Regions from separate parts of the Sporomusa termitida genome, predicted to be linked through region 1. Evidence: riboswitches for the same ligand, from Rfam matches in the RefSeq annotation. Region 1 holds a riboswitch; the other holds the start of a gene.
The links. Region 1 has a riboswitch for cobalamin ahead of cobN (cobaltochelatase subunit CobN). Riboswitches for the same ligand answer to the same signal wherever they lie in the genome.
Positions count from the first base shown of each region.

Region 1 (4,437 bases):
CGGCCGGGGCCGCGCAGGCGGCACCAGACGAACAAGCAGCAAACTTTACTTTGGACTCAGTGGTGATTACGGCGCAGCGGCGTGAAGCCACCGACCTGAATACGCCGGCATCGGTAACGGTAATTACTGCCAAAGAACTGCAAGCCACCGGTGCCCTTACGATTGCCGATGCCCTGGATCACACACTTGGTTTTAACAACATGTCTTTTGGACCGGCAGGCACTGAATATGGCATGTCTGCCGGCAGAACTATTATTCGCGGTCTTGATAAGGGGACCCTGGTTTTGGTCAACGGCGCGCCGGCCAACTTATTAAATTATAACAGCTCCACCGGGATTCCGCTGGCCGCAGTCGAGCGAATTGAGATCCTTAAAGGGGCGGGCTCTACGCTGTATGGGGCGGAAGCCCTGGCCGGTGTGGTCAATATTATTACCAAAAAACCGGGAGGCAGCCAGCAAAATACAGTGGGCGTGACCGGGGGCAACTATAATAAAAGCTGGTCTGCAAGCTCGGAATTCGGCAACAGCGCCATCTATATAAAACGCGAATATATCGGTGCTGTTGACAGGACATCAAGAGACAAGCTAACTAATGCCAAGAATGCCGCGGTTTTGCCCTTTGGCCTGGACAAAAGCACCAAGGACAGCTTTTATTTTACAACCCAGTTAAATGATAGACTCGACTTTAACTGGTCCTATACCGACTTGCAGTCCAACCGCCCGCGTTTTAATGTGAATGGTTCCCGCTCTCTATTGTATAAGTATGACGATGTGCGTAATAATATAAATCTGATTTATGATAATAAAGACAATAATCTTAAATCGGTTTTAGCATTTAATAAAAGGCATTCTTTTGCTGACCAATATACTTATTCAAACAAAACATGGAAGCGTAGTGAACGCTATGATATGTATGGTATAAACTGGGATAGCCAGAAAACCTGGTATATGCGCGATGCTCTTGATACATTTGTTGCCGGCGTAACCCTGGCGCGGGAGCACTATAACGGTCTGGCAAGCAGTACTGCGGTCAACAAGAATAATACCCTGCGCAACAGTCTGGCGGTCTATGGGGCCTACACCTCTGCAGTCAATCCCCGCCTTAGTACAACTCTGGGCCTGCGGGAGCAGTTGATTGATGATCATGCCAAATCAGAATCAGTCTTCTTACCGCAGATCCAGACCCTGTACAAAATCAATGACCGTACCTCCTGGTACACCAATATCGGCAAGTCTTTCCAAATGCCGGCGATCAACCAGTATTTTAGCAAACAGGGTGCTGATTTTAACAGATTAAAACCTCAGCAGGGCTGGAACTATGAAACAGGGCTGAAAAAGATCATTGATGCCAGTCAGTCTGTTAAGTTGGCCATTTACCATCTGGACATAAAAGATCAATTTGTCTGGAAAAAAAATGATGACCTTACCGACTACATGACTAACGCCGGCGATTTCCGCAATACCGGTGTGGAAGCGGAATATGTAAAAATTATTAATGACAACTGGAAATATAATGTCGGCTTCAGTTATTCTAACCCTGAGAACAATGAAAGTGGAGCCTGGGTGCAATGTAACAGCAGAATCCAGACCACTGCCGGCGTAACGCATAATAAGGATAAATGGCTGACCAACCTGAATTTATTATATTTAGGCGACCGGGAAGAAAGTTATTATAAAATCAACGGGGCTGTCAGTGCTGTCCCGGACCGCATCCAGTTGAACGCCGCCGTCCGGTATCAGCCGGAGGCGGATCAAACCGTTACCTTGAACCTTTATAATATTCTGGACCGTGATAACTCGCTGAATAAATATGAAAACCTGGACCTGCCTTTTAGCTGGGGGCTAAGCTATAATTACACTTTTTAAGTAATTGACCAATTGCAGCTATTGCTCCGCTCAAAAGCTGGTGATTGGGAGCAAGCGGAAGCCCATTGGCAGATTAACAACACTTTAGGCATGGCATTGGGCCATGCCTATTGGCTATGTAAAAAATCGCCCAGTGAGCGGGTAACGGTACCTGATCGTTACAATCGATAATGCTATTTAATTTGTTACTCTTGACTGCATGGCCGCCAGATAGCGTAGCATTTAACTGGGAGATCAGCCGGCATGTTTTCAAAAAAGTTCGCAAGATGCAATGGCTGTTTAAAAAAGGCTTGACTATACGACCGGTATATAGTTTACCCTTTAATTAGGGTAAAATTATAATGGATAATTCTATATTTTAATTAAATATTGCTGAGAAGATAGGTGCCGCAAGGCTTAATAGGGAAATCGGTGAAACGCCGGTGCGGTCCCGCCACTGTAATGGGGAGCAAGTCCGGCAAAATCACCGGGAGATATCTTGGGGAAGGCGGGGCTGAGCAGTGATCCAGAGCCAGGGTACTGCCTGTTCTTTCTTTACTAAAAATCCTACAGGCGATAGGACGGTAATTTAAGGTATTAACAATGCTTATTTGCCAGCCTTTTAGTGCAGATTTGACATAGTGGTAATACTAAAAAAACCTTTCTCAGGCCTTGGGAAAGGGTTTTTCAGTATTATCATTGTTTAATTTCTTGTATGAGGTTGCTACCTTCAGCAACCTCATAACAATGTTGGCAGGAGAGCTGCCTGGCTGATAATCACCTACATGGTTGTCCGGAAAATGATAGACGGGGAGGAAGCGTATGAAAGTCGGGGCTATCGTATTAACAAGCTATATGCCGGCATTTTTGGAGGCTATGGGGGAGATCCCCGGCTTGGAGCTGAAAATGTGCGGTACCTGGGATCTGGAGAAGCGGGATTTCAGGCAGGAGTTTTGCCAATATCTCCGGCAGCAGGCCGATGTACTGCTATTGTCGCCGGCGACCGACAGGATATGGGACACAATAGCGGAGGAAATTCTCCATATCGTGCGGGAAAAACCAACAGTAGCTTTTGGCTATGAGCCGGGCCTTGCTGTTTATAATACGGTCAGGCCGGAAATTGCGCTGACAGTGCAACGATATCTGACTTTCGGCGGCCGGGAGAACACCAAAAACGCCCTTCTATATATTGAGAAAGAGGTGCTGGGCGCCGCGGTGGCAGTGCCGCCGCCGGCAATAGTCTCCTGGCAGGGGATCTATTATCCCGGCAGTGACCGCATTTATGAGAGCGCCGCCGATTACCGGGAGAATTGTCCCGGTTACCGCCCTACGCGGCCCACGGTGGGCGTGCTGTTTTACCGTCACTCCTGGATCTGCCGGAACACCGAGGTCATTGATGCTCTTGTCAGTGAACTTGCAGAGCAAGGGTGTAATGCGCTGCCGGTGTTTAGTACCGATCAGCGGGACCCGGATACCGGAGCTGAGGATAATAGCTATGTCGTCAACACGTATTACCTGCACAACGGTACAGCGGTAATTGATGCGCTGATTGATTTGCAGTCCCTGTTTGTTATTACCAAAGAAGACAAGCGAACCTCGAACAGCCCTCCCGGCTATGAACTGCTAAAACAGCTGGATGTGCCCATTGTGAAGGGCCTGCTGGCTTATGGTAAAACCGAAAGCGAATGGCGGGCCGATCCGTTTGGTGTTGCCGGTCCGTCAATGGTAATGTCGGTGTCCATGCCGGAATGCAGCGGGGTAATTGAACCCGTGATCATCGGCTGTTTAAACCGTACCTATCAACAAGGCCTTGCCGGGACACTGGAGCAGTATTTGCCGCTGCCGCAACGCGTTAATTTCCTGTGCCGCCGGGTAAAAAAGTGGCTGGCCCTGAAAGCGAAAAAGCCGTCAGACAAAAAGATTGCCTTTATCCTGCACAGCAGTCCCTGCCACGGCGTGGAACTGAGTGTAGGCAGCGCGGCTAACCTTGATTCACTGGACAGTGTGGCCCGGCTGATGGCTGTCATGCAGCAAGAAGGTTATTATATTGAAGACCTGCCGGCCTCAGGCCAAGAAGTCATTGACCGCATTATGGAACGCAAGGCGATTGCTGATTTCAGATGGACACCAATTGCGGAAATTGTGGCTAAAGGCGGTGTCTGGCAATCATTAAGTGAAGCAGAATACCGGCAGTGGTTTGACCGCTTCCCGGAGACCGTACGCTCAGCGATGATTGAGACCTGGGGTAACCCGCCGGGAGAAGAAAAAGAGGAAGTGCCGCCGGCGATGGTTTATGATGGCAGGATACTGATCACCGGTGTCCAGTATGGCAACGTGGTGGTTTGTGTTCAGCCGAAGCGGGGGTGTGCCGGTTCGCGCTGTGATGGTAAAGTGTGCAAAATACTGCATGATCCGGAATGCCCGCCGACGCATCAATATGTGGCAACCTACCGGTACCTGGAAGATGGCTGGGGGGCAGATGCCTTAATCCATGTGGGTACGCATGGCAATCTGGAATTTTTACCCGGCAAGTCACTGGGGCTTTCTGAGGCGTGTTATCCGGAGCTGACACTGGGCACTGTCCCTAACCTCT
Region 1 covers NZ_CP036259.1:376,285-380,721, forward strand. Annotated here, with positions in the region: gene SPTER_RS01720 (TonB-dependent receptor plug domain-containing protein) at 1-1,865, shown strand, start outside; cobalamin riboswitch at 2,231-2,406, shown strand; partial or broken gene cobN (cobaltochelatase subunit CobN) at 2,751-4,437, shown strand, end outside.

Region 2 (4,437 bases), 2.5 Mb from region 1:
TTTAAATTGCCGTCCGGTGAAATCTTCATCGTGCCGCCGACATTAAATTCCCACCAGGTATCCTTGCCGCCGGCAGCGGCGATAGATCGGTTTTGATAGCCATACACGGCATGAATATCCTGTTCGCCGGCAAATTCATGGGCCAGATTGACGCCGGCATAGATGGTGCCTTTGTCGTTGATTTCTTTGCCCAAGCGCAGATGCAGCCTGCCGGTGGCATTGTCATACCCTCTTTGATTAATCCGCAAATGATTGCTGAGTTGATACGTGGTTGCGTCAACATGCCCCAGGAAGAAGGAGGCGGCCGGTTCCCACCACCAGTTGTCCGCCAAAGCATTGAGCTTACCGTATTGCAGGCCCATTCCGTAGCCCCAGGTGCGGGACGTACCGTCAACTATGCCGCTGTTACCCGTACCGTCGCCCAGATTGGCAACCATGCTGAATTCATTTTTCAGTTTGCTTGCGGTTACGCCTGCATCAAGATAATGCCCTTTATCGCCAACCCAGGTGCCGTACAATCCGCCGCCGAGGCTGTCTTGCTCCCCGCTGCCGCTTTGCGTAGTCGACTTGCCGTCAATTTTATTGAGATAAAAACCGGTATAAACTCTGCCGTTGTAGAAGGCTTTATTTAAAAGCTTGTCGTAACCGACTTGAACCCCGTTATAGCTTTGGTCAAAGCTGCCGCCATAACGGCTCTTGCCGTCGACTTTGCCGTGATAAGCCTGGGCCCAGACGTTTTCCCGGCCGTCGCCGTCAGCCCCTGCCGCACTGTACAGGTCGGTGCTGCCGCCATAGCGGCCATGCAAATCAGCGGTACGGCGGAACATATTCAGGTAACTGCTGCGCCATAGGTTATTATTGATAATCGAATTGTCGCTGACGGCTTTACCGGTCGTCGACATTTCGCCGGTATCAACAAAGCTATAGCTCTTCAGCCACCAGGCGGTTCCTTTTTTCGCAGCCGCATCCTCAGGATCGGTGAAATAGTTATCGGTCTGCTCAATCACCGGCGTAATCTCATAGGTGCTGAGGACGCCGTCGGCAACAGATGTTTGCGCCGTCACGGTAAAGTTTTCGGCGCCGTTTAAGATGCCTACTAATACCGGCAAATTAACCTGCCCACTATCGTTGCTTCTTAGCACGGCTTCTCCCGCCGGCAGATATCCTAAGCCCGGCACCCAGCCCAACTGCAGGTTTAGATTGGTTTTGCCATATTGCGCGTCGGCCTGCGTAGCCGTTGTAATATAAACGCTGTCGGTATTGCCGGTGCTAAAATACATCGCCGAGTTGAAATCGTTCGGGGTCACAAACCCTCTATCACTAATTTTGCCAGTCCCGCTAGCCGGCGCATGCTGCAGCGCGGCATCCATGCTGTAATTGCCTAAACGAAAGGTGGTGCCTGCCGCTAACGTCGCATTTTCAATAAACAGACTGCGGGCAATCTTGTGTAGAGAGTATCTATTGGGTTCATTGGTGTATTCGCTGAAATCAACTATTTTGCCGATTACATTGTCATACAGAAAATAGCCCTGAATAAGGCCGATCTCACCGTTGCTGATTGCACCAGAATCATTATAATTAATAACATGATTGATCAATGGATCCTCGCCTGAGGTATTCGCATAAGTTAAGTCGATAACAGAATTGCTAACGGTGCTTACATCTTTTACCGTAATCGCCGTTCTTACATCGGCTGGCAGAGGATCTAAGCTTTGACCATTTTGCCAGTCTATCGTGCCGCCGCTGCTGTTAGGAATAAGATTGCCGTCACTGTCCATAACCCAGTTCTTATTAATAGCATAATCCGTATCCAGAACCGAGCCGCTTGCCCCATAGAGCACCCGGTCCAGCGGCCGCCAGCTATTGTCGCTGGACTCGCCGACTTTTACTTCATTATAGGCGTAAGTTTTCTGTCCCGGCGTTAGGTTGGCAACAGTTTGCGTAAATTGAAACAAGCTGGAGGTGTCTTCCAGTTTTAATGCACTCTCTCCCACTACCTCGTAGTCAGGTAGCGTAGCAATAATCGTATTCACATCTGGCATAGTCATCCCCTGCATTTTGGCTAATTCGGCGTCCGTAAGCTTAACTAGGTAGTATTCATATTGCGGCGCATATTCCTTTACAAAATCCGCCAGTTGCTGTTCTTTGTCACTGCCGTCAGGAAGAGCCATAATATCCGCCAAACGCTGCTGGGTAGCAATATCTAACAGGTTCTTCTCATTAGCATTAATTACATTGGTAACGCCAGTACCTACGAAACCTTTTGTAAGCCAGTTGGATCCGCTTACCCCCGTGACGACCGACCAACAATACAACTTTCCGTTTATTTTGACCGCCAAGGCATTATACTGCATATTTTGCGGATTGTTGCCGGCATCCGCCAGGGGAGTTATGGCCCTGAACAAATTTCTTGCCCCTGTCAGTCCAAAAAGATTATAATTGGTGCCATTATAGGTATAATTCAATTGCGAACTGTTAATCTGTAGCGGATAATAGCTAGTAGCCTCATTCGCCGGCTGATAACCGCCACTCAGAAAAGCATCCCTGCTCCCGGTTCCCGGATCTATATATTGGTAATCAGCCGTAGTGTTGTTCGCCCAAGCGACCGCCGGCAAGGCCATTACCCCCAGCGCCAGTGTACAGGCGACACAAGCCACCCGGCTTTTCGCGCCACAGCGATCGCGAACTGATTTCGCCCGGCCGTTATTTTTCGCCAGTTCGGATACCACCTGCCAACAGGAGCGGGTCCGGTTCCAAACGACTTTATAGATATGATTTAAAATTTTTTATCATTCCTTTTCTTTCCATCCCTAACCATCCCTGGATACCGGATGTTACCCCGCCAGCAAGCTGCCTGTCCATAAGATAAGGATGTTTCTTACTTTATCTATTTGTTAGCTATTGTTTTACTTTGGTTATGACGTCGGCCATGATATCCGTACCGCCGTAAACTACGGTGGCGGCATCCAGAACCGCTGTTAGGCCCCCCTTCGGCAACATGCCAATCAATATGTTGTATTCGCGGACAGAGCTTGTACGCTGATAAATCCTTAAAATATGGGCCGAAAAGCCAACGAATAATACCGAATAAAAAAACTCCCTTGTTGGGAGTGCTTACGCTAACCAGCCGGAATCCGGTCTTGGTTTTTCGTAATCTCCTCCCTGTCACTCGCAGGTAAAATGGCGATTGCTGGATAAGGCAGTTCTCCTGACTCCGGTTCATAGCGCCCCACGCCTTCCCAAAGCTTTCACTCCAGTGGCATTGTGCGAGATTGCTCCCCGTTACAGTGGCGGGACCGTGTTGGCTTTGCACCAAACTTCCCTATTAAGCCCCGAAGGGCACCTATCCCAACGTTATTGTATTGTTTCTTTCTGTTAATCGTATATGTTCTTTCAGGCCAATATTACTCTTTGTCCATCAACGAAATTTCCGCGTGTCCGGCTCAATAGGCTATATTGCTTATTACTCGCGGGGTCCTTGCCTCTTACATTTGATGCCAAACGACAGATACGTTTCCAGCACTGCGATAATGACATCTTCTTGTGCATCGCCTGTATCGTCCTCCAAAGCTTCGCGCACAATGTGTTTGATCTGCTCGGCATGATAGCCGCAATCCAAAAGCTTCTGAGTTAATTGATTAATCTGTTCCTGTTTTGTCAATCTAATCTACCCCAATACTGCCGGACATTGGTTATTCTTTTTTCCACCTGCTGCACCGCAGGCTTGAGTCTTCTTTCCCTCCTTTTCGGTAACGATTTGTCTCGGTTTAATCCCTAAGTATCATTGCATTAGTCTGATTCCCCTTCACTCTCCTTTCACCAAGCAACTTCCATTTTACTTGGTTGGTGCAGGCGCATATGTTCATAAATAGTGCTGAACAAAAATCTTATTTTTCTATCAATTCACGCCGCACCATTTACCAATCACTATATAGTATAGCTTTGTTTCATTATATTTGCAATATATAACAATATTTTTGAAACTTTCTTCAATCCTGCTACATCTATAATAAATATGAGGTGAACTTGTGTGCAGGATAACTTTTTAGATAAATACCGGGAAATCGGCCGGCGAATTGCTTTTTATCGTACAAAGCGCGGGCTGTCGCAAGATGCATTAGGCGAAAAGATTAACTATAGCAAAAGCTATATATCCAAGATCGAAGCATCAAATTCAGATGTTACTTATTCATTGGATATTTTATTTGCGATAGCGGCAGGATTGCAACTTGACCCGGTCATTTTCTTTTTACCGATTAATGAAGAGAACTTTGATAAACATAGGACAGATAATTAAGTGATTTAGCAACTTTCAGCTATTCCAGCTTTGTCCAACATTTGCAAAACAAAAGAAGCCTCCCTGTGATCATAGCATCCAGAGAGGCTTCTTGTTATCAATAAAAAATTGCATCGCAATCCCCTCCCCGGTCCGTCGCA
Region 2 covers NZ_CP036259.1:2,866,108-2,870,544, forward strand. Annotated here, with positions in the region: gene SPTER_RS13600 (TonB-dependent receptor domain-containing protein) at 1-2,729, opposite strand, end outside; cobalamin riboswitch at 3,182-3,362, opposite strand; gene SPTER_RS13605 (hypothetical protein) at 3,464-3,661, opposite strand; gene SPTER_RS13610 (helix-turn-helix domain-containing protein) at 4,031-4,297, shown strand.
Region 2: linked by a shared signal. The riboswitch ahead of SPTER_RS13600 (TonB-dependent receptor domain-containing protein) and the one ahead of cobN (cobaltochelatase subunit CobN) in region 1 are both predicted to bind cobalamin.